Regions from separate parts of the Kocuria sp. HMSC066H03 genome, predicted to be linked through region 2. Evidence: riboswitches for the same ligand, from Rfam matches in the RefSeq annotation. Region 2 holds a riboswitch; each other region holds the start of a gene.

Region 1 (6,305 bases), on a different contig from region 2:
AGCTGGATCGCGGACTTCGAGGCCTGCTGCTCCACGGCGGAGACGTCGATGGTCTCGGTGGGGGTCTTCTCGTGGTGGGTCACTTCTCGTTCGTCTCCTTCGTCTCGGACGTGCGGCGGCGATCTCGTGCGTCCACGGACTCGGTCCAGATCCCGGCGCGGCGCTCCTGCTCGAGCTCCGCGCGGGCCTCGGACTTCGCGTCCATGCGGTCGTAGAACTGTTCCCGCTTCTCGCGGCGGGTGGGTCGGGAGGTCTCCTCGAGGCGCAGGTCCGAACCGCGGGGTCCGCCCAGCAGCTCGGCGCCGCCCACCATGGTGGGCTCCCAGTCGAAGACCACGCCGTTCTCCTCGGGTCCGATCAGCACGGCGTTGCCCGGCTTGGCACCGATCCGGAACAGCTCGTCCTCGATGCCCAGCTTGGCGAAGCGGTCCGCGAGGTAGCCCACGGCCTCGTCGTTGTTGAAGTCCGTCTGCAGCACCCAGCGCTCGGGCTTCTCGCCCCGCACGTGGTACAGCGGCTCCTCGGCGCGGTCCTCGCGGGTGATCACGAACTCGTGGCGGTCCTTGCCACGACGCCGCCGCGCGGGCTCGGGCTGCAGCACCGGCACGGTGCGGCGTCGCTCCTCGCGCTCCTCCTCCTGGGCCCGTGCCTCGGAGACCAGGCGAGCCATGGCGAAGCTCAGCTCCCGCAGCCCCTCGTGGGAGGCCGTGGAGATCTCGAACACCGGGTAGCCGCGCTCCTCGAGCTCGGTGCGCACGAAGTCAGCGAGCTCCCGGGCCTCGGGCACGTCCACCTTGTTGAGCACCACCAGGCGGGGCCGCTCCGTGAGAGGAATGGTGGACGGGTCGTCGTCCTCGATGTCCTGCGCGTAGTGGGCGAGCTCCGCCTCCAGCGCGTCGAGGTCGCTCATCGGGTCGCGGCCCGGTTCCAGGGTGGCGCAGTCGATCACGTGCACCAGGGCGGCGCAGCGCTCCACGTGGCGCAGGAACTCCAGGCCGAGTCCCTTGCCCTCGGACGCGCCCGGGATCAGACCGGGAACGTCCGCCACGGTGAAGCGCGTGTCGCCGGCCTGGACCACACCCAGGTTGGGGACCAGCGTGGTGAAGGGGTAGTCGGCGATCTTGGGCCGCGCGGCACTCATCGCGGCGATCAGGCTGGACTTGCCGGCGGAGGGGAAGCCCACGAGCGCGATGTCCGCAATGGACTTCAGCTCCAGCTCCACCTCCTGCTCCTCACCCGGGGTGCCGAGCAGCGCGAAACCGGGAGCCTTGCGCTTGGGGGACGCGAGCGCCGCGTTGCCACGCCCGCCCATGCCGCCGGAGGCCAGCACGTACTCGCTGCCCTCACCCAGCAGGTCCGCGAGCACATTGCCCTCGCGGTCCTTGACCACGGTGCCGTCCGGCACGGAGAGCACGAGATCCTGGCCCTTGAAGCCGTGGCGCATGTCTCCCTTGCCGGGCTCCCCGTTGGGGGCCTTCTGGTGCGGGGCGTGGTGGAAGCCCAGCAGGGTGGTGGACTGCCCGTCCACCCGCAGGATCACGGAGCCGCCGTCCCCGCCGTTGCCGCCGTCCGGGCCACCGAGCGGCTTGAACTTCTCGCGCTTGACGGAGACGCAACCGTGGCCGCCGTTGCCGCCCGTGGCGTGGACGATGACTCGATCAACAAAACTGGCCACGTGGCTCCTCGGATTCTGGGGTCCCCCGCGCGGGGCAGGGAGACGGGGCTGTCCTGAAAAGACTAGAGGGTGAGCGCGTGACGCGCCCACCCTCCAGTGGTCGCCGTCACGCTGCGGTGACGGCGGGTGGACCCTGGGGTCCGGAAGAACTGACTACTCGGCGGTCTGGATGTTGACCACGCGGCGGCCACGACGGGTGCCGAACTCGACGACACCGGCGGCCAGGGCGAACAGGGTGTCGTCCTTGCCGCGGCCCATGTTCAGACCCGGGTGGAAGTGGGTTCCACGCTGGCGGACGATGATCTCGCCGGCGTTGACGGACTGGCCGCCGAAGCGCTTGACACCCAGGTACTGGGCGTTGGAGTCACGGCCGTTGCGAGTGGAGCTCGCACCCTTCTTGTGTGCCATGGTGTGTGCCTACCTTCGTTGGAAATGTATGGGGGACCGGGAAATCAGGCGTCGATGCCGGTGATCTTGACCGTGGTCAGCTCAGCCCGGAAGCCCTGGCGCTTCTTGTAGCCGGTCTTGTTCTTGTACTTCATGATCGAGATCTTGGGACCGCGCAGGTCCTCGATGATCTCGGCCGTGACCTTGACGTCGGCCAGGGTCTTGGAGTCGGAGGTGACCTTGTCCCCATCGACCAGCAGCAGCGCAGGAAGCTCTACGGTGCTGCCTGCCTCGCCGGCGACGCGGTCAAGGGTCACGAGGTCTCCAACGGAAACCTTCTCCTGGCGGCCGCCTGCGCGGACAATCGCGTACACCACTTGGGAACTCACTTCTCTCGACATCTATGGACTGCGTGTAAAGGTCGGGTGGGCTCCTGCCGGACTGCGAATGTCGAGACATCACGCCGCGGTGGTCTGTGACCGACCCGCTCTCTGCGTGGCTGTCGCACCGAGAACAGGAAGTTCACCCGAGTGTGCCGTGTCCGGGCGCATGAAAACCACTATGCGCACACCGGTGTCCGGCACCGACAGTCCAGACTACCCGATCCCCGGAAGTCACGCCACTCGCGGGCTCTCCGCCGTGCGGGATCAGCCCTCCTGGCGTGCGGTGGCAGCCGAGGTCTGTGCGAAGAACTCGAGCTCCAGGTGGCACGCGCGCAGGAACGCGCGGCGCATGGCCTCGCGCGTGGCGGTGTCCGCCTGCTCGGCGGCGCGGTCCACGGCGGCACGGGCCACCTCCGTGGCGGCGTGGAACTGCGGGTCGTCGTAGGTCTCGAGCCAGTCCGCGAACGGGTGCCCCTGCAGCCCCGTGCGGCGCGCCCGCTCCGTGAGCTCCGCCCCCACGTGCGCGTAGAGCCAGTAGCACGGCAGGACCGCGGCGGCACCCACCGCGAACCCGTCCTGCCCCGTGCGGGCGAGCAGGAAGTCCGCGTACGCGCTCGTGGTCCCGGAGGGCTGTTGCGGGGCGCGCCCGTCCAGCCGCGCGCGGTGCAGTGCGGACTCCCCCGTGACCACAGCGGCCGCCGCCCTGGCGAAGAACTCCCGGGTGCTCTCCTCGGGGGCCGCCGCCGCGAGCAGCGCGAGGGCCCGCGAGTAGGCGTCCAGGTACTGCATGTCCTGGTCCAGGTAGCGCTCGAACTCGTCCCGCTCCAGCGTGCCGTCCCCCAGCCCCACCACGAAGGGCAGGACCGCGATCTGCTCGCGGATCGGCGCGCTCGCCTCCCAGAGCTCGTCGGTGAAGCGTGTGCCGGGATCCTCGGTGCCCCCGCACGACGCCGCCGCGTCACCACGCGCGGACACGTCCCCCGCCGCGGCCTGCAGTGCGTGCCCGGCCGCCACGGCCCTCTGTGCCGGGGAGGCAGTGTGGACAGCGCCGTCTGCCGGGGAGACAGCGGGAGCGGCGTCGTCGTCCTCCCCGCACGCCGCCGCCACGAAGGCGGGGTCCGTGACGAGGTCCTGGACGTGGTGGAAGTGGTGGACCGGGCCGTTGCCGTGGCCCACGTGCAGGGAGTCCGCAGCGCGCAGCGCACCGCGAAGCCAGCGGCGGGCGGTGTCGATCCCCTGTGCCCAGTCCCCCGTGCGCGCCACGACCGTGGCCACCGCGGACGACAGCGAGCACCCGGTCCCGTGGGTGTTGCGCGTAGCCACTCTCGTCCCCGAGTACTGGGCCACGGGCTCGGTCTGGCCCGGGACCACGAGGGCGTCCGGGGTGGACTCCCCGCTCAGGTGCCCGCCCTTGACCAGCACGCGCGTGCCGAAGGTCTCCGCCACGGCCCGGCCCTGCTCGAGCGCCTCGTCCCACGTGGTGGCCACGGGCCGCTCCGCGAGCACGGCGAGCTCGGGCAGGTTGGGGGTGATCAGGTCCGCGTGGTGCAGGATGCCGCGCAGCGCGTCCTCGGCGTCGGATGCGAGCAGACGCCCCCCGGCGGTGGCCACCATGACGGGGTCGATCACGACCACGGGCGCACGGTGGGCCGCGAGCCACGCCCCCACCGTCTCGATGACGTCCACCGAGCCGAGCATCCCGACCTTCACGGCATCCAGCTCCACGTCCTGCGCCACGGCGTCCAGCTGCGCCTGCAGCACGGACACGGGTGGGGTGTGGACCGCCACCACGCCCTGCGTGTTCTGCGCGACCACCGCAGTGACCACGCTCAGCCCGAAGCCGCCCATGGCGGCGATGGACTTCAGGTCCGCGGCGTGCCCGGCACCACCCGTGGGGTCGGTGCCGGCGATCGAGAGGACGCGGGGGGCGGGGACAGAAGGCGTGGGGTTCACGACATTCCCTTCGCTAGTACGAGCTAGATCAGGTTCTACGGGTGTGTTCTCAGCCGCCGTGCGGCACCCCGTGCACGTGGTCCCGATCATGCCACAGGAGCGCCCGGACGAGTCCGAGCGCTCCTGTGGTGGGTGGTCCCCCGCGGCCCTCCCAGGAGGGCCGCGGGGGGCGTCAGTCCCCCTTGGGGGTCATCGTGATGTCCCGGGCGCTCACGCCCACACCCACGATGGTGGGCTGGCCGTCCGAGGAGGCCGAGCCCACGGGCGCGGCCGCGGCGGTGAACCGCGTGGCCGAGCGCTCGGCGGCGTCGTACTCACGGGTCTCCACGCTTCCGGCACCCGGTGCGGCCGTGGGAGCCACGGCGCGGCGGGAACCGCGGCGGCGCCTGGCAGGAGCGGCGTCCGTGGTGGACGCGGCGGGCTGTGCCGTCGTGGCGCGCCGGGACGGGTCCGACTGTCCAGCCCCGCCCTCGGACGGCGACTGCTTCTGGGCGTCCCGCTCCGGCGCGGAGCCCTCGGGCTGCTCGGACCGGGTCTGCTCGGCGTCGGACGACGCGGCGCCGTTGCCGCGACCCCGGCCGCGCTGGCCCGCGGAGCGTCCCCCGCGGCCCTTCGAGCCCTCGCCGCCCCGCCGTCCGGAGCCGCGACCGGACCCGGTGCGGTCCTGCGACGCGTCCTCGCCGGAGTCCTCGGCCGAGAAGGCCGCGGAGAGCGAGTCCAGGGTGAGCGCCTCCTGCTCCGCGCGCTCGTCCTTCTGCCCCTGGGGGAGCTCGATGACCTCACCGTGGATCGTCAGGCTGGACCCGGCGTCACCCGCGGCGTGCTCGCCGCGGGGTTCGGAGGCACCGTTCCCACCGTTCTCGGTGGCGGTGTCCTCGCCCTGGTTCCCGCGACCGCGGCTGCGCTTGCCGCGGCGCTTCTTCCGACGCCGCCCGCTCTCGGAGTCCGCCGAACCGTGCTCGGACGCCTGCTCCGGGCCCTGGTTCCCGTGCTCCGCGTGCTGGCCGGTCGAGTCCTTGTGCTCGGCTCCGCCGCGGGAGGCGCCCTGGGCGTCGTCGTCCTCGTGGGAGGAGGCGGCCGCGATGTTCGCGAACGCCGTGCGGGCGGCCTCGTCCCGGGCCTGCTGCTGGTCGTCCGCGCCACCCCGGTTGTTGGACCGGGGCTTGTCCTGCGGCTGGTTCTGCTTCTGCCGCGAGCGCTTGCGCTCGTTGCGGTTGCCGCCGCGGTGGTCCGGCGCGGTGGCCGTGGAGCGACCCTTGAGGGGGTGGTCGTGGACAACGACGCCGCGGCCCGCGCACTCCTCGCACGGCTCCGAGAAGACCTCGAGCAGGCCGGTGCCCATGCGCTTGCGCGTCATCTGCACGAGACCCAGGGAGGTCACCTCCGCCACCTGGTGCTTGGTGCGGTCACGGCCCAGGCACTCCACGAGCCGGCGCAGCACGAGGTCCCGGTTGGACTCCAGGACCATGTCGATGAAGTCCACCACGATGATTCCGCCGATGTCCCGCAGCCGCAGCTGGCGCACGATCTCCTCGGCGGCCTCGAGGTTGTTCTTGGTGACGGTCTCCTCGAGGTTGCCGCCGGAACCGGTGAACTTGCCCGTGTTGACGTCCACCACGGTCATGGCCTCGGTGCGGTCGATCACGAGCGAGCCGCCGGAGGGCAGGAACACCTTGCGCTCCAGCGCCTTCTGGATCTGCTCCTCCACGCGCATGTGCTCGAAGAGGTCCTCGTCCTCGGTCCAGCGCTGCAGCCGGTCCAGCAGGTCCGGGGCCACGTAGGTCACGTAGGCCTCGATGTTGTCCCACGCCTGCTCGCCCTGGACCACCATGGCGGTGAAGTCCTCGTTGAACACGTCCCGGACGGTCTTGATGGTGAGGTCCGGCTCGGCGTAGAGCAGCTCCGGG
Region 2 (6,305 bases):
CCCGGGAGGTCACCGTGCCCGTGGACTGGGGCTGCTGCGGCTACGCCGGGGACCGCGGGATGCTGCACCCGGAGCTCACGGCCTCCGCCACGCGGCGCGAGGCCGCAGAGGTGCGGGCCGGTGATTTCGGTGCATATGCATCGTTGAACCGGACGTGCGAGCAGGCCCTCACGGAGGCCACGGGCCGGCCCTACGAGCACGTGCTGCAGGTCCTGGAGCGGGTCACCCGGTGAGCCGGACGGACGCGGCTCAGGCGCGCGGCGGCGTCGTGCCCGGATCCGGGACACCCCGTGCCGCGGCGCGCGCCACCGGGACCGCGGAGGCCGCGCACACCAGCACGCCGAAGAGCAGGCACCACACGAAGCCCGTGGTGGGCTCCACCCCCGCCCAGCGGGCCACGGCCGGCGCAACGAGCGACAGCACGAACGGCACCGCGAAACCCGTGTAGGTGAGGGTGTAGAACACGCCGATGAGCGCCCCGAGCTCGTGCGGGCGGGCCATGAGCTCCACCTCGCGCAGCCCGGCCACCATCATGAACCCGTAGCTCACGCCCAGCACCACGGCCGTGGGAACCGCGAGCCAGCTCGAGTGCCAGGTCACCGTCAGCGCGCCGAGGACCAGGCCCACGCTCGCCGCGCCGAGCCCGGTGACGGACAGCGGGAGCCACCCGTGGCGCGCGAGCCGCGCCGCGAGCGGCTGCACCAGCACGCCCGTGAACATCACGGCAGCGGCCACGACGCCCAGGTAGGCCACGGGCCAGCGCACGGTGCTGAGCAGGAAGGACGGGATGCTCGCAAAGGCAATCGTCGCCGTGCCGAACACCCACGGCGCCCACGCCGCGACCACCCAGAAGAACCGGGATGTGCGCGCCACGGCAGGAACCAGGGGCCGTGACGGGCGCGGGCCGCTCGCGGGTGGCTGCGTCTCGGGGACGTTCCACACGAGCACCGCGGCCACCACGGTGAGGACCACGTGCACCACGAACGGGGTGACCTGCGGCGCGGGCAGGAACTGCGCGAGCAGCCCGGCCGCGAGCGGCCCGGCACCAAAGCCCGCGGAGAGCACCACGGTGGCCCGCCGGGGCCCGGCACCCGGGCGGTCGGTGCTCAGCTGCTTGACCCACGCGGACCCGGACGCCATGGCCATCCCCACGCCGAAGCCCATGATCCAGCGGCCCGCGTACAGCAGCCAGTCCGTGGTGTGGGACGCCGCCGCGAGCACCAGGGACGCCACGAGGACCACCGCGAGCGCGGGGCGCATCACGGCGCGCCGGCCCCGGTGGTCGGAGACCGGGCCGAGCACGAGCAGCGCAGGCACGAGGCCCGCCGCGTAGATCCCCAGCATCCCGGTCACGAAGGACTCGCTGAGCCCGTCCTGCGAGCGGTAGACCTCGAGCATCGGGGCGAAAAGGTTGGCACCGAACCCCACGGTGAACATGGCCGCGCCCACGCGCCACCACGTGCGAGGGGTGACGGCCGTCACGGCGGGGTTCTCCATACCAGCGAGGCTACCGGGGCGGCGCGGGGAAATTTCACATTCTCCGGACCCTGACGCTATGCTGAAGCAGTTGTTCGCGGGTCCGCCCGTGCAACTTCCGGGATGTGGCGCAGCTTGGTAGCGCGCGTCGTTCGGGACGACGAGGTCGCAGGTTCAAATCCTGTCATCCCGACCGAAATCCCCTTGCTCCTCCGCAACCGGAGCAAGGGGATTTTTTCATGCCCGTCCCCGCGTCGGGGCCGCGTGGTGGAATCGGGGCATGACCTCCGCATCCCGTTCCCGCCCGTTCGCCCAGGTGGACGTGTTCTCCGCCGAGCCCTTCCTGGGCAATCCCGTGGCCGTCGTCCTGGACGGCGCGGACCTCACGGACGAGCAGATGGCACGGTTCGCGAACTGGACCAACCTCTCCGAGACCACGTTCGTGCTGCCGCCCACCTCCCCCGAGGCGGACTACCGGCTGCGCATCTTCACGCCCGACCGCGAGCTGCCTTTCGCGGGCCACCCCACCCTGGGCTCGACCCGCGCGTGGCTCGCGGCAGGGAACACGCCGCGCGGTGACGTCATCGTCCAGGAGTGCGCCGCGGGCCTGGTCCGCGTCCACCCCACGGACGACGACGCCGCCCTCGCCTTCGAGGCCCCGCCCACCCTCCGCTCGGGGGACCTCGCGCCGGACGTGCTGGAGCCGATCACCACCGGGCTGGGCCTGGACCCGGGCCAGGTGGTGGCGCACCAGTGGGTGGACAACGGCCCCGGGTGGGCCGCGCTGCTTCTCCGCTCCGCGGACGAGGTGCTCGCACTGGAACCCACCTTCGCCGCGCTCGGTGCGCACAAGGTGGGGGTGCTCGGCCCCGCTCCCGAGGTCGCGGAGCACCGCTTCGAGGTGCGCGCGTTCGTGCCCGGGGCCGCTGGGTACGAAGACCCCGTGACCGGCAGCCTCAACGCGGGTCTCGCGCAGTGGCTCGTGCGGACCGGCCGCGCCCCGCAGGACTACACCGCACGTCAGGGCACCCGGATGGGTCGTCGAGGGCTGGTCCGCGTGAGCGCGGATGCCACGGGTGCCGTGCGCATGGGTGGGCACTGCACGGTGTGCGTCTCGGGGAGCGTGGTCCTGTGAGCACCCGGCTGCACGTGGTCTTCGACGGCCGGTGCGGTTTCTGCACCCGCGCGGTGGGCTGGGTGGAACACCTGGACCGCCACGGACGGATCGAGCTGCACGCGTGGCAGCACCCGGGCGTGCCGGAGCGCTTCGGCCTGACCCCGCAGCAGTGCGACGCCTCGGTCTGGGCGGTCCCCCAGGCCGGGGACAACCCCCTGCACACTGCGCGGCGGCCGCGCGGGGGCGGGGCCCCGGTCACTGCCTGCCACGGTCCGCGAGCTGACGCTGTACCACCGGGCACGCCGGGGCCCGCAGATCTCGGGGCCGGGTACGGAGACCCGCAGGCCACGGGCGGGCACGCGGTGAGCGGCGCACGGGCTGTCGCAGACATCCTCGACGCGGCCCTGGGCACGCGCTGCTTCGCAGCGTTCCACGGCCTGCCGCTGGTGGGCCGCACCCAGGAGGTCGTCTACCGGTGGGTGGCCACCCACCGGGGCCGCCTGCCGGGCGTCACCCCGTGGTGCGAGCAGCATCCCAGTCAGTGCGTGGGGCATGCCTGACCTCCGGCCCCGGTTCTTCCACACGCACAGCCACCCTCACCTCTTCCCGTCGTCGACCCGCGGGCAGGGACCCCCGGGGCGACGACGCGTCGTGCCGCCTCCCTGCTCAGGCGGGCAGCGCGTCCCGGAGTTCGCGCGCGGCGGCGGTGACATCGGCGGCCTCGGTGACCGCCCGCACCACCACGATGCGCGAGGCCCCGGTGCCGAGCACGGCGGGGAGCCGGGCGGCGTCGACACCCCCGATCGCGAAGAACGGCGTGTCCCCGGCGTGCTCCGCGGCGTAGCGGGGCAGCTCCAGGCCCACCGCGGCCCGTCCCGGCTTGGTGGGGGTCTCCCAGACCGGTCCGGTGCAGAAGTAGTCGAGCCCGGGATCCGCGAGCGCGGCGTCCACCTGGGCGGGCGAGTGGCACGAGCGGCCGAGCACCACGTCAGGGCCCAGCACCGTGCGGGCCTGCTGCGTGGTGAGATCCCCCTGGCCCACGTGGAACACGTCCGCGCCGGTCAGAAGGGCCACGTCCGCGCGGTCGTTCACCGCGAAGAGCTTGCCGTGCTCACGGGCGACCTCCGCGAGCACCTCGATGGCCTCGATCTCCGCGGCCGCCTCGAGCGTCTTGTCCCGCAGCTGGATGATGTCCGTCCCACCCTCGTACGCGGCGTGCAGGAACTCCCGCAGGTCACCGCGTTCCCGCCGCGCGGTCACGCACACGTAGAGCCGTGCGTCCCGCAGCTTCTCTCGGCGTCGTCGTCCCTGGTCCTCGATGCGTGCCATGCCGCCATCGTGGCACGAACCGGCACTGGGCGCGCGGCGAGCGATCTGCTCCCCGCGAATTCCCCGGGGACGGGGGCCACGGGGAGGACTAGACTGGCGGCGTCGTCCGGCCGCCACCCACCGCGCCGTCCGACGAGCTCCACGGGAGCCCGCACCCGTCCGCACGGACCACCGCAGCGGGCTGAGAGGGCGTGAGCCGCCGACCGGTCACCTGATGCGGATCATGCCGCCGGAGGGAGGAAGAGATGCCCGAGAACACGCCCGCCCACGTGGTAGTGGCCGGGGCCGGTCTGATCGGCCTGGCCACAGCGCTCGAACTGCGACGCCGCGGGGCCGCCGTCACCGTGGCCGATCCCCAGCCCGCGTGGGGCGCCACACGCGCCGCCGCGGGGATGCTGGCGCCCGTCGCGGAGACCCAGTACGGCCAGGAGCGGCTCTACCCCCTGATGCGCGCGTCCGCCGAGGAGTACCCCGGCTTCGTGGAGCGCGTGGCCGCGGCCACGGGACTCGCCACGGGATACCGCACCGAGGAGACGCTGGTGGTCGCCGCCGACGCCGCGGACGCCCGGTCCCTCTCCGACCTCGCCTCCCACCAGATCGCCTCGGGCATGGACGTGGAGGAGATTTCCACGCGCGAGGCCCGCTCCATGGAACCCGCGCTTGCCCCCAGGCTCGGGGGTGCCGTGCGCATTGTCTCCGACCGTCAGGTGGACCCGCGGATGCTGGCCGCCGCCATGGTCGAGGCCCTCAACGCACCGCACGCCGAGACGCTCGAGGGCGCTGCGGATGCCGGCCCGGCCACCTGGCTGACCCACCGGGTGGAGTCGGTGCAGGTCCCCCGCAAGGGCCCCCGCAGGGTGGAGGGTGTGCTCCTGGACAACGGTGAGAGGATCCCCGCGGACGCGGTGGTGGTGGCCTCGGGGCTCACGGCCAACACGATGGGCGGGCTGCCCGAGGACCTGGAGCTGCGGCTGCGACCCGTGTTCGGTGACATCCTGCGGCTGCGCGTCCCCGACTCCGTGCTGGGACCCGGTGAGGAGCACCTGCTGACCCGCACGGTGCGCGCCCAGGTCATGGGCCGCCCGGTCTACATGGTCCCGCGCGTGGACCGCACCCTGGTGGTCGGTGCCACCAACCGCGAGGACGGCCGGGAGTCGGTGCTGGCCGGAGGCGTCCACCAGCTCCTGCGGGACGCCCGCGCGGTGGTTCCCGCGATCGACGACTGCGACGTCCTGGAGATGATGGCCCGGGCCCGCCCGGGCACCCCGGACGACCTCCCCTACCTCGGGACCACCTCCGCGGCCGGGCTGGTGATCAGCACCGGGCACTTCCGCCACGGCATCCTGCTGACCCCGGTGGCCTCGCGTCTGGCGGCGGAGCGCGTGACCGGGATCCTGGACCCCGCCGTGGACCACCAGCGGGACGTGGAGTTCCTCGCCGCCACGGATCCGGGGCGGCACTCCCGCCCGAACGACGACCTGCACGACACCACCGACTTCTCGGGAGGACTCGCATGAGCGCCCCTGCACCGCACACACCAGAGGCCGGCGCCGAGCCCGGTTCTCCGGACACCGGAGGACCGGTGCCCGCCACTGGCGAGCCTCCCGCACCGCGGCACCACGCCGGTCCGGGCACCGCGAGCATCAACGGCTCCCCTGTGGAAGTTGGAGAGGGGTTCACCCTCACCGATGCGGTGGCCCAGCTGACCGGCCGGGAGATCACCCCCCAGGGCACCGCCGCGGGCGGGCACCCCCTGGGGATCGCCGTGGCCGTGGACGACACCGTGGTCCCCCGCTCCCTGTGGGCCACCACCGCCGTGGCACCGGGGCAGTCCGTGGAGGTCGTCACCGCGGTGCAGGGAGGCTGAGCATGACGGACACGGATCTGGGCACAACGCCGCTGACGGTGGCCGGGGTGGAGCTGACCTCACGGCTCATCATGGGCACCGGCGGTCTCACGGACCTCGCCATGCTCGAGCGCGCCCTGCTGGCCTCCGGCACCGAGCTGACCACGGTGGCCCTGCGGCGCTTCTCCCCCGGGCCGTCACGGCCGGGTGCCACCTCCGTTCCCGGTGGCTCCGGAGCGGGGGCGGACGGAGGCGCCCCGCACGGAACGGGAGGCAGCCGCGGGACGGGAGGAGCGGCGTCGTCAGGGGCGCCGCAGGACAGCCTGTACGGGATCCTGCGCCGCCACGGCATCCGGGTGCTGCCCAACACCGCCGGGTGCTACACGGCCCGGGACGCGCTGCTGACCGCGGAACTCGGACGCGAGGCGCTGGAGACGGACTGGGTCAAGCTGGAGATCATCTCTGACGAGGACACCCTGCTGCCGGACGGCGTGGAGCTGCTGGACGCCACCGAGAAGCTCGTGCGGCGTGGCTTCA
Region 3 (6,305 bases), 290 kb from region 2:
CGCCAACCTGGTCATCCCGCAGACCTTCTACTCCTTCGACAGCGACATCCACGTGTTCCGCGTGCCGTTCCTTCGCCGCCCGTTCTGGAAGGGCCCCCTGAGGTTCTCGGGTCTTAACCACTCCAAGATCCTGGTGGTGGACGACCAGATCGGGTTCGTGGGCGGGTTCAACATCGGCTCCCTGTACTCCCGGCAGTGGCGGGATACGCACATCCGTGAGGTGGGCCCGGCCGTGTGGGGTCTGCGCAACGCGATCGCCACGGTGTGGAACGAGGACCGCGAGCCGGACAAGGAGATCGAGTGGGTCCCGCCGCAGAGCTGGGATCCCGAGGTGCGGGTGAACGCGAACCTGCCCATCCAGATCGTGTACCCCATCCGTGAGATGTACATGAACGCGATCGACCGGGCTCAGCACCACATCTGGATCAACACCCCGTACTTCATCCCGGACCAGCAGGTGCTGGACACGCTCCTGGACGCCGCGCGCCGCGGGGTGGACGTCCGCGTCATGGTCCCCAAAGACTCCAACCACATCCTCTCGGACTGGGTGTCCCGGGGGTTCTACGGCCAGCTGTTGGAGGGCGGCGTGACCATCCTGCTCTACGGCGCGTGCATGATCCACGCCAAGACCGCCACCATCGACGGCCAGTGGTCCACCGTGGGCACCGCCAACCTGGACCGCCTCTCCCTGTCCTTCAACTACGAGACCAACGTGGAGATCGTGGACCCGGACTTCGCCGCCCAGATGGAGAAGGTCTTCCTCGCGGACAGCGAGCACTGCGAGGAGCTCACCTCCCCCCAGTGGCGGGAGCGCCACCCCATGGCGCGGGTCGCGGAGGTCCTGCTGGTCCCGCTGCGCCCCCTGCTCTGACATCCCCGGCGCACGACGACGCCGCACGGCCGGCCCCCGCACGCCCGTCACCGGATCGCCGCCGCCCTCGTGAAGCCCTGCACCCCCAAGATCAAGCCCCCCACCCCAGGATCAGGCCCTCCACCCGAGGAATGAGCTCTCCAGCCCAGGATTAAGTGCAGGTTTTGCCGCTCACGGGCCGAAAAGTGGCAAAAGCTGCACTTAAGGGTGTGGGCCGTGGTGCCTGGCGAGCGTGCAGCCTCCGGGGCGCGGCGGCGTCGTCGTGGGGTGGGCGGTCAGCCCTCGGTGAGGTGGCCGCGCAGCGTGGTGGCGGTGTACTCGGTGCGGAACAGGCCGCGGCGCTGCAGCTCGGGGACCACGAGGTCCACGAAGTCCGTGAGCGAGTCCGGCTGCACGGGCGGCATGAGGTTGAAGCCGTCCGCGCCGCCGTTCTCCAGCCACTCCTGCATCCGGTCCGCGATGGACTCCGGGGTGCCCACCATGGTGCAGTGGCCTCCGCCGGCGGCCAGGCGCCCGAGCAGCTGGCGGACCGTGGGGTGCTCTGCCTCGATGATCCGCAGGATGGTGCCGTAGCGGCCCTGCGGTCCGGTGAACTCCTCCAGGGGTGGCAGCGGGGGCACGGGCGCGTCCAGGTCCCAGTCGGAGCAGTCCTGCTCCACGAAGGTGGAGAGCTGCGCGAGGGACTGCTCCACGGGCAGCAGCCGGTCCACGCGCTCCTGCTTGGCGAGGGCCTCCTCGTGGGTGCGGCCCACGTAGGTGACCAGTCCGGGCATCACGACCACGGCCTCCGGATCGCGGCCGGCCCGGGCCACCTCCGCCTTGACCGAGGCGTAGTACTCCTCGGCGGCGGGGAGGTCGTAGGCCACGGCATAGATCCCCTCCGCGAAGTCCCCGGCCAGGGCCTTTCCGGGCCCGGACGCACCGGCCTGGAACAGCACCGGCTCGCCCTGCGGGGAGCGCGGGACCGTGAGGGGTCCGTCCACCAGGAAGTGGCGGCCCTCGTGGTCCAGGCGGTGCAGCTTGGACGGGTCCGCCCACTGGCCCTCCGGGTCCGCGGTGACGGCGTCCTCGTCCCAACTGGCCCACAGGGCGCGGGCCACCTCCACGAACTCGCGGGCGCGCCCGTAGCGCTCGTCCTTGGGCGGCATGGCTCGGTAGCCGTGGTTGCGGGCCTCGTCGTCCCACATGGAGGTCACCACGTTCCAGCCCGCCCGGCCGCCCGAGATGTGGTCCAGGGACGCGAGCATCCGGGCCGCGTGGAACGGCGTGAAGAACGTGGAGGACACCGTGCACACCAGGCCGATGCGCTCGGTGGCGCGCGCCATCGCGGACAGCGCGGTCAGCGGTTCGAGGGACCAGTGGGGTCCGCCGGAGACGTCGCCCACGCTGTGGCCGTCCGCGAAGAACACGGCGTCGAACAGGCCGCGCTCGGCGGTCTGCGCGAGCTCCTCGTAGTAGCTGATGTCCGTGAGGCGGTGCACCGAGGAGTTCGGGGCGCGCCACGCCGCCTGGTGGTGGCCGGCGCCGTAGAGGAACGCGTTGAGGTGGAGGCGGCGGGCCATGTCAGTCCATCACCAGCCCGCCGTCGACCACCAGGTTCTGGCCGGTGACCCCGCGGGACCAGTCCGAGGCGAAGAACAGGGCGGTGTCCGCGAACTCCTCGGGGGTGGTCACGCGACCCAAGGGAGTGCTGGCGGCGATGAAGTCGAAGACCTCGTCCGGGGTGGCGGCGCTCGCGTCCGTGGTGCGAAGCAGGCCACCGGAGATCATGTTCACGGTGATGCCCTGCGGTCCCAGGTCCTTGGCGGCGGTGCGGGTGAGGGAGAGCAGGGCGGCCTTCGCGGCGGTGTAGTCGTGGTAGGGGACCACGGGGTTCTGGAAGAGGTTGGTGCCGATGTTGATGATGCGCCCCTCGCCCGCCTCCGCCATGCCCGGGGTGACCGCCTGCATCACGTTGAGGGCGCCCACGACCGCGCCCTCGAACTGCTGGGTCAGGTTCTGCGCAGTGAGCGTGTCCAGGGTGGGCCGGGCGTCCCCGTTGAAGCTGAAGTCCACCAGGGCGTTGTTCACCGCCACCGTGATCGGCGCGCCGAAGTGCTCCCGGGCCTGGGTGACCATGTCCCGCACCTGCTGGGCGTCGGTCACGTCCGCCTGGACAGCAAGCGCCCTGTCCTCGCCGAGTTCGCTGACCAGCGCGCGGGCCCGCTCCTCGCTGGCGTGGTAGTTCACGACGACGCGCGCACCCTCCCGCGCGAACGCCCGGCTGAGGTGCTCCCCGAGCCCGCGGGCTCCGCCGGTGACCAGGACGATGGTGTTCTCGATCCGCATGCTCACTCCTGTGGCTCACGGCGAAGAAAGCGGTGCGCCACCTGCGCGGTGCGACCGTGACATCCCTTCGCCAGTACTAACTGGACAGGTTCGACGGGTGTCATCTCAGCCGCTGCGGACCCCCGCTCCACGCGCCCGGTGAGGCTGGGAGGAGAGGGTGGCGGCACCCCGTGTCACTGGTGGTCAGTGTAGACGGAGCCGCTCAGCCTCATGGCAGCCGCCCCGGGTGCGCCGCCCAAATGCACCCTGCTACCCTTGATGGCTGGTGTGCCGGGAAGTCTGGTCGGCGGTAATGAGCGTGATGCCCGTCGACATTGGAGTACTCCATGCCCCTGCACCACACGACCACCCCTGCCCACCGTGAGCCCGGATCACCGGATCCCGTGGCGCAGGAAGAATCCTCCGGCTTCGTTTCGGAGCCCGGTTTCTTCAACCATCCTGAGCCTCCGTGCGAGCCCGACCACCCCTCGGGTGGCGTCCTCTCCCGGCTCCAGGACGTCCTGCGCCGCGAGACCGTGGCCGGCATCCTCCTCGTGGTTGCCGCTGTCATCGCCCTCGTCTGGGCCAACTCGCCCTTTGCGGAGAGCTACTTCGCCCTCCGTGACCTCGAGGTCGGCTACGAGCCGTGGCACCTGAAGCTCAGCCTCGGCACCTGGGCCGCGGACGGGCTGCTCGCCGTCTTCTTCTTCCTCGTGGGTCTGGAACTCAAACGCGAGTTCGTCGCGGGTGATCTGCGGGACCTCCGCAAGGCGGCCGTGCCGGTCGCGGCGGCCGTGGGCGGCGTCGTCGTCCCCGCGCTGATCTACGCGGCCGTGAACGCGACGAGCCCCGAGACCCTGGGCGGCTGGGCGATCCCGACCGCCACGGACATCGCCTTCGCCGTGGCGGTGCTCGCGATCGTGGGCTCGCACCTGCCCAGCGCGCTCCGCCTGTTCCTGCTGACCCTGGCGGTGGTGGACGACCTGCTGGCCATCACGATCATCGCGATCTTCTACACCGACGAGGTGCACGTGCTCCCGCTGCTCCTCGCGCTCGTCCCGCTGGCCGCGTTCGGGCTGCTGGCGCACCGCTTCCCCCGCTTCTTCGCGCACCGCACGTGGGCCGCGTGGGTGATCCTGGTGCCGCTGGCCGTGGTCACGTGGGCCCTGGTCCACGAGGCCGGGATCCACGCCACGGTCGCGGGCGTGCTGCTCGGTTTCGCCGTTCCCGTCATGGGGGCCAAGGCGTCCGGGGAGCCCGTGGAGCTCGCCGAGCACCTGGAGCACCGCGTCCGGCCCCTGTCCGCCGGGTTCGCGGTGCCGGTCTTCGCGTTCTTCTCCGCGGGCGTCGCAGTGGGCGGCTGGGACGGATTGACGACGGCGCTCGCCGCCCCCGTCACGCTCGGCATCATCGCGGGCCTCGTCCTGGGCAAGCCGCTGGGCATCATTGCCGCCACGTGGCTCACCACCGTGCTCACCGGGCGGAAGCTGGACCCGTCCTACAAGTGGATCGACCTGGTGGGGATCGCGCTGCTGGCCGGGATCGGGTTCACGGTGTCCCTGCTGATCGCGGAGCTCAGCTTCGACCCGTCCGCGGCCGCCGGGGACCAGGCCAAGGTGGCCGTACTGACCGCGTCGGTGCTGGCAGCGGTGCTGGCCGGTGGTTTGCTGGCGGTCCGCAACCGCCACTACCGGGTGGGTGCGGTTGCTGCCGGATCAGGGAACACCGCGTCCCACGCATAGCAGTGGGGGGCTGGTCCTCCGTCGCCGGGCAGGGGCTCAGCCCTCCCGTCACCACCCGTCCGTCGGCGTGACCCACCGCCCCCCTGCCGCCCGCACGGGCCGCGTGGAGGTGGAACCACGCCGGGCGCCGGAGCCGAGGACGGCGCAGGGGCCCACTCGTGAACGAGTGAGCCCCTGGCCGCAGTCCCGGATCTGGAGAACTGCCAAGCGGAGTGATGATCAGCGACCGGTGCGGTCGGTGCCGTCCACATTGGTGTTGCCCGCGTTGGGGGTGCGGTCCGTGGAACCCGCGGTGCGCGTGCGGTCCGTGGCCCCAACGTTGTGGGTACGGTCGGTGGTGCCCACGTTGTGGTTGCGCTCCACGGGAACGGTCTTGTTCTTCTTCAGCAGGCCACCCAGACCGGCGAGACCGAGCAGGCCCCACAGGCCGGCGTTGCCGTGGCCTTCGTCCTCCTGCTGGGTGGAGGCGGGAGCGGGGCTCTCCGTGGCGGCCATGGCCGGGGCGGACACGCCGGACAGGATGGCCAGGGACAGAGCGGCAGCAGCTGCGGTCTTACGCATAGCGGGTTCTCCTTTGCTGGGGAACGTCATCTATTGATGACTCATCAATCAGCGTACTTGCTATTGGGGGGTTCCGGCGATTCACTTCCCCGGGGAAGACCTGCTCCGGCACGAGCGGGGTGCTCCTCCCGCCACCACCCGTCCGCCGGCGTGACCGGCACGGTGCGCTTGTGCCGGGAGCGCAGGAAGATCTGCTCCAGCTTCTCCGCGACCTCCACGGGGACGTCCTTGCCCTCGAGGTAGTCGTCGATGTCCTCGTACGTGAGGCCCAGCTCGTCCTCGTCCGTGCGCCCGGGGTTGTCGTTGAGCAGGTCCGCGGTGGGGACCTTCCCGACCAGCCGCTCCGAGGCCCCCAGGTACTCCAGCAGCTGCCGGTTCTGCCGCTTGTCCAGTCCGGCCAGCGGCAGGAGGTCCGCTCCGCCGTCCCCGAACTTGGTGAAGAACCCGGTGATGGACTCTGCCGCGTGGTCCGTGCCGATCACCAGCAGGTTGTGGTCCCCGCCCACCGCGTACTGCGCGGTCATGCGCACGCGGGCCTTGGTGTTGCCGCGGGTGAAGTCGGTGAGCTGCTCGCCGGTGGCCGCGGCGTAGGCGGCCTCGAACCCGTCGACGGCCGGAGCGACGTCGTACGTGACCACCCGGTCCGGCTCAATGAAGGCGAGCGCGGCCTGTGCGTCGTCCTCGTCCTGCTGGGTGCGGTAGGGCAGGCGCATGGCCACGAACTCCGCGGGGATCTCGTCCTCGCGCAGCTTCTCCACGGCCAGCTGCGCGAGCCGTCCCGCGAGCGTGGAGTCCACGCCGCCGCTGATGCCCAGCACGAAGCC

The links. Region 2 has a riboswitch for thiamine pyrophosphate ahead of thiO (glycine oxidase ThiO). Riboswitches for the same ligand answer to the same signal wherever they lie in the genome.
Region 1: linked by a shared signal. The riboswitch ahead of HMPREF2833_RS11065 (bifunctional hydroxymethylpyrimidine kinase/phosphomethylpyrimidine kinase) and the one ahead of thiO (glycine oxidase ThiO) in region 2 are both predicted to bind thiamine pyrophosphate.
Region 3: linked by a shared signal. The riboswitch ahead of HMPREF2833_RS06895 (3-oxoacyl-ACP reductase) and the one ahead of thiO (glycine oxidase ThiO) in region 2 are both predicted to bind thiamine pyrophosphate.

The regions. Positions count from the first base shown of each region.
Region 1 covers NZ_KV807509.1:497,218-503,522, forward strand. The annotation lists gene proB (glutamate 5-kinase) at 1-83, opposite strand, end outside; gene obgE (GTPase ObgE) at 80-1,675, opposite strand; gene rpmA (50S ribosomal protein L27) at 1,829-2,083, opposite strand; gene rplU (50S ribosomal protein L21) at 2,128-2,439, opposite strand; gene HMPREF2833_RS11065 (bifunctional hydroxymethylpyrimidine kinase/phosphomethylpyrimidine kinase) at 2,710-4,398, opposite strand; TPP riboswitch at 4,386-4,479, opposite strand; gene HMPREF2833_RS11070 (Rne/Rng family ribonuclease) at 4,571-6,305, opposite strand, start outside.
Region 2 covers NZ_KV807506.1:480,337-486,641, forward strand. The annotation lists gene HMPREF2833_RS05585 (FAD-binding and (Fe-S)-binding domain-containing protein) at 1-233, shown strand, start outside; gene HMPREF2833_RS05590 (MFS transporter) at 250-1,497, opposite strand; tRNA gene HMPREF2833_RS05595 (tRNA-Pro) at 1,596-1,669, shown strand; gene HMPREF2833_RS05600 (PhzF family phenazine biosynthesis protein) at 1,757-2,611, shown strand; gene HMPREF2833_RS05605 (thiol-disulfide oxidoreductase DCC family protein) at 2,608-3,153, shown strand; gene thiE (thiamine phosphate synthase) at 3,260-3,922, opposite strand; TPP riboswitch at 4,055-4,177, shown strand; gene thiO (glycine oxidase ThiO) at 4,168-5,439, shown strand; gene thiS (sulfur carrier protein ThiS) at 5,436-5,789, shown strand; gene HMPREF2833_RS05625 (thiazole synthase) at 5,792-6,305, shown strand, end outside.
Region 3 covers NZ_KV807506.1:767,826-774,130, reverse strand. The annotation lists gene HMPREF2833_RS06905 (phospholipase D-like domain-containing protein) at 1-871, shown strand, start outside; gene HMPREF2833_RS06900 (LLM class flavin-dependent oxidoreductase) at 1,147-2,433, opposite strand; gene HMPREF2833_RS06895 (3-oxoacyl-ACP reductase) at 2,435-3,199, opposite strand; TPP riboswitch at 3,245-3,380, opposite strand; gene nhaA (Na+/H+ antiporter NhaA) at 3,526-4,920, shown strand; gene HMPREF2833_RS12595 (hypothetical protein) at 5,140-5,481, opposite strand; gene nadE (ammonia-dependent NAD(+) synthetase) at 5,526-6,305, opposite strand, start outside.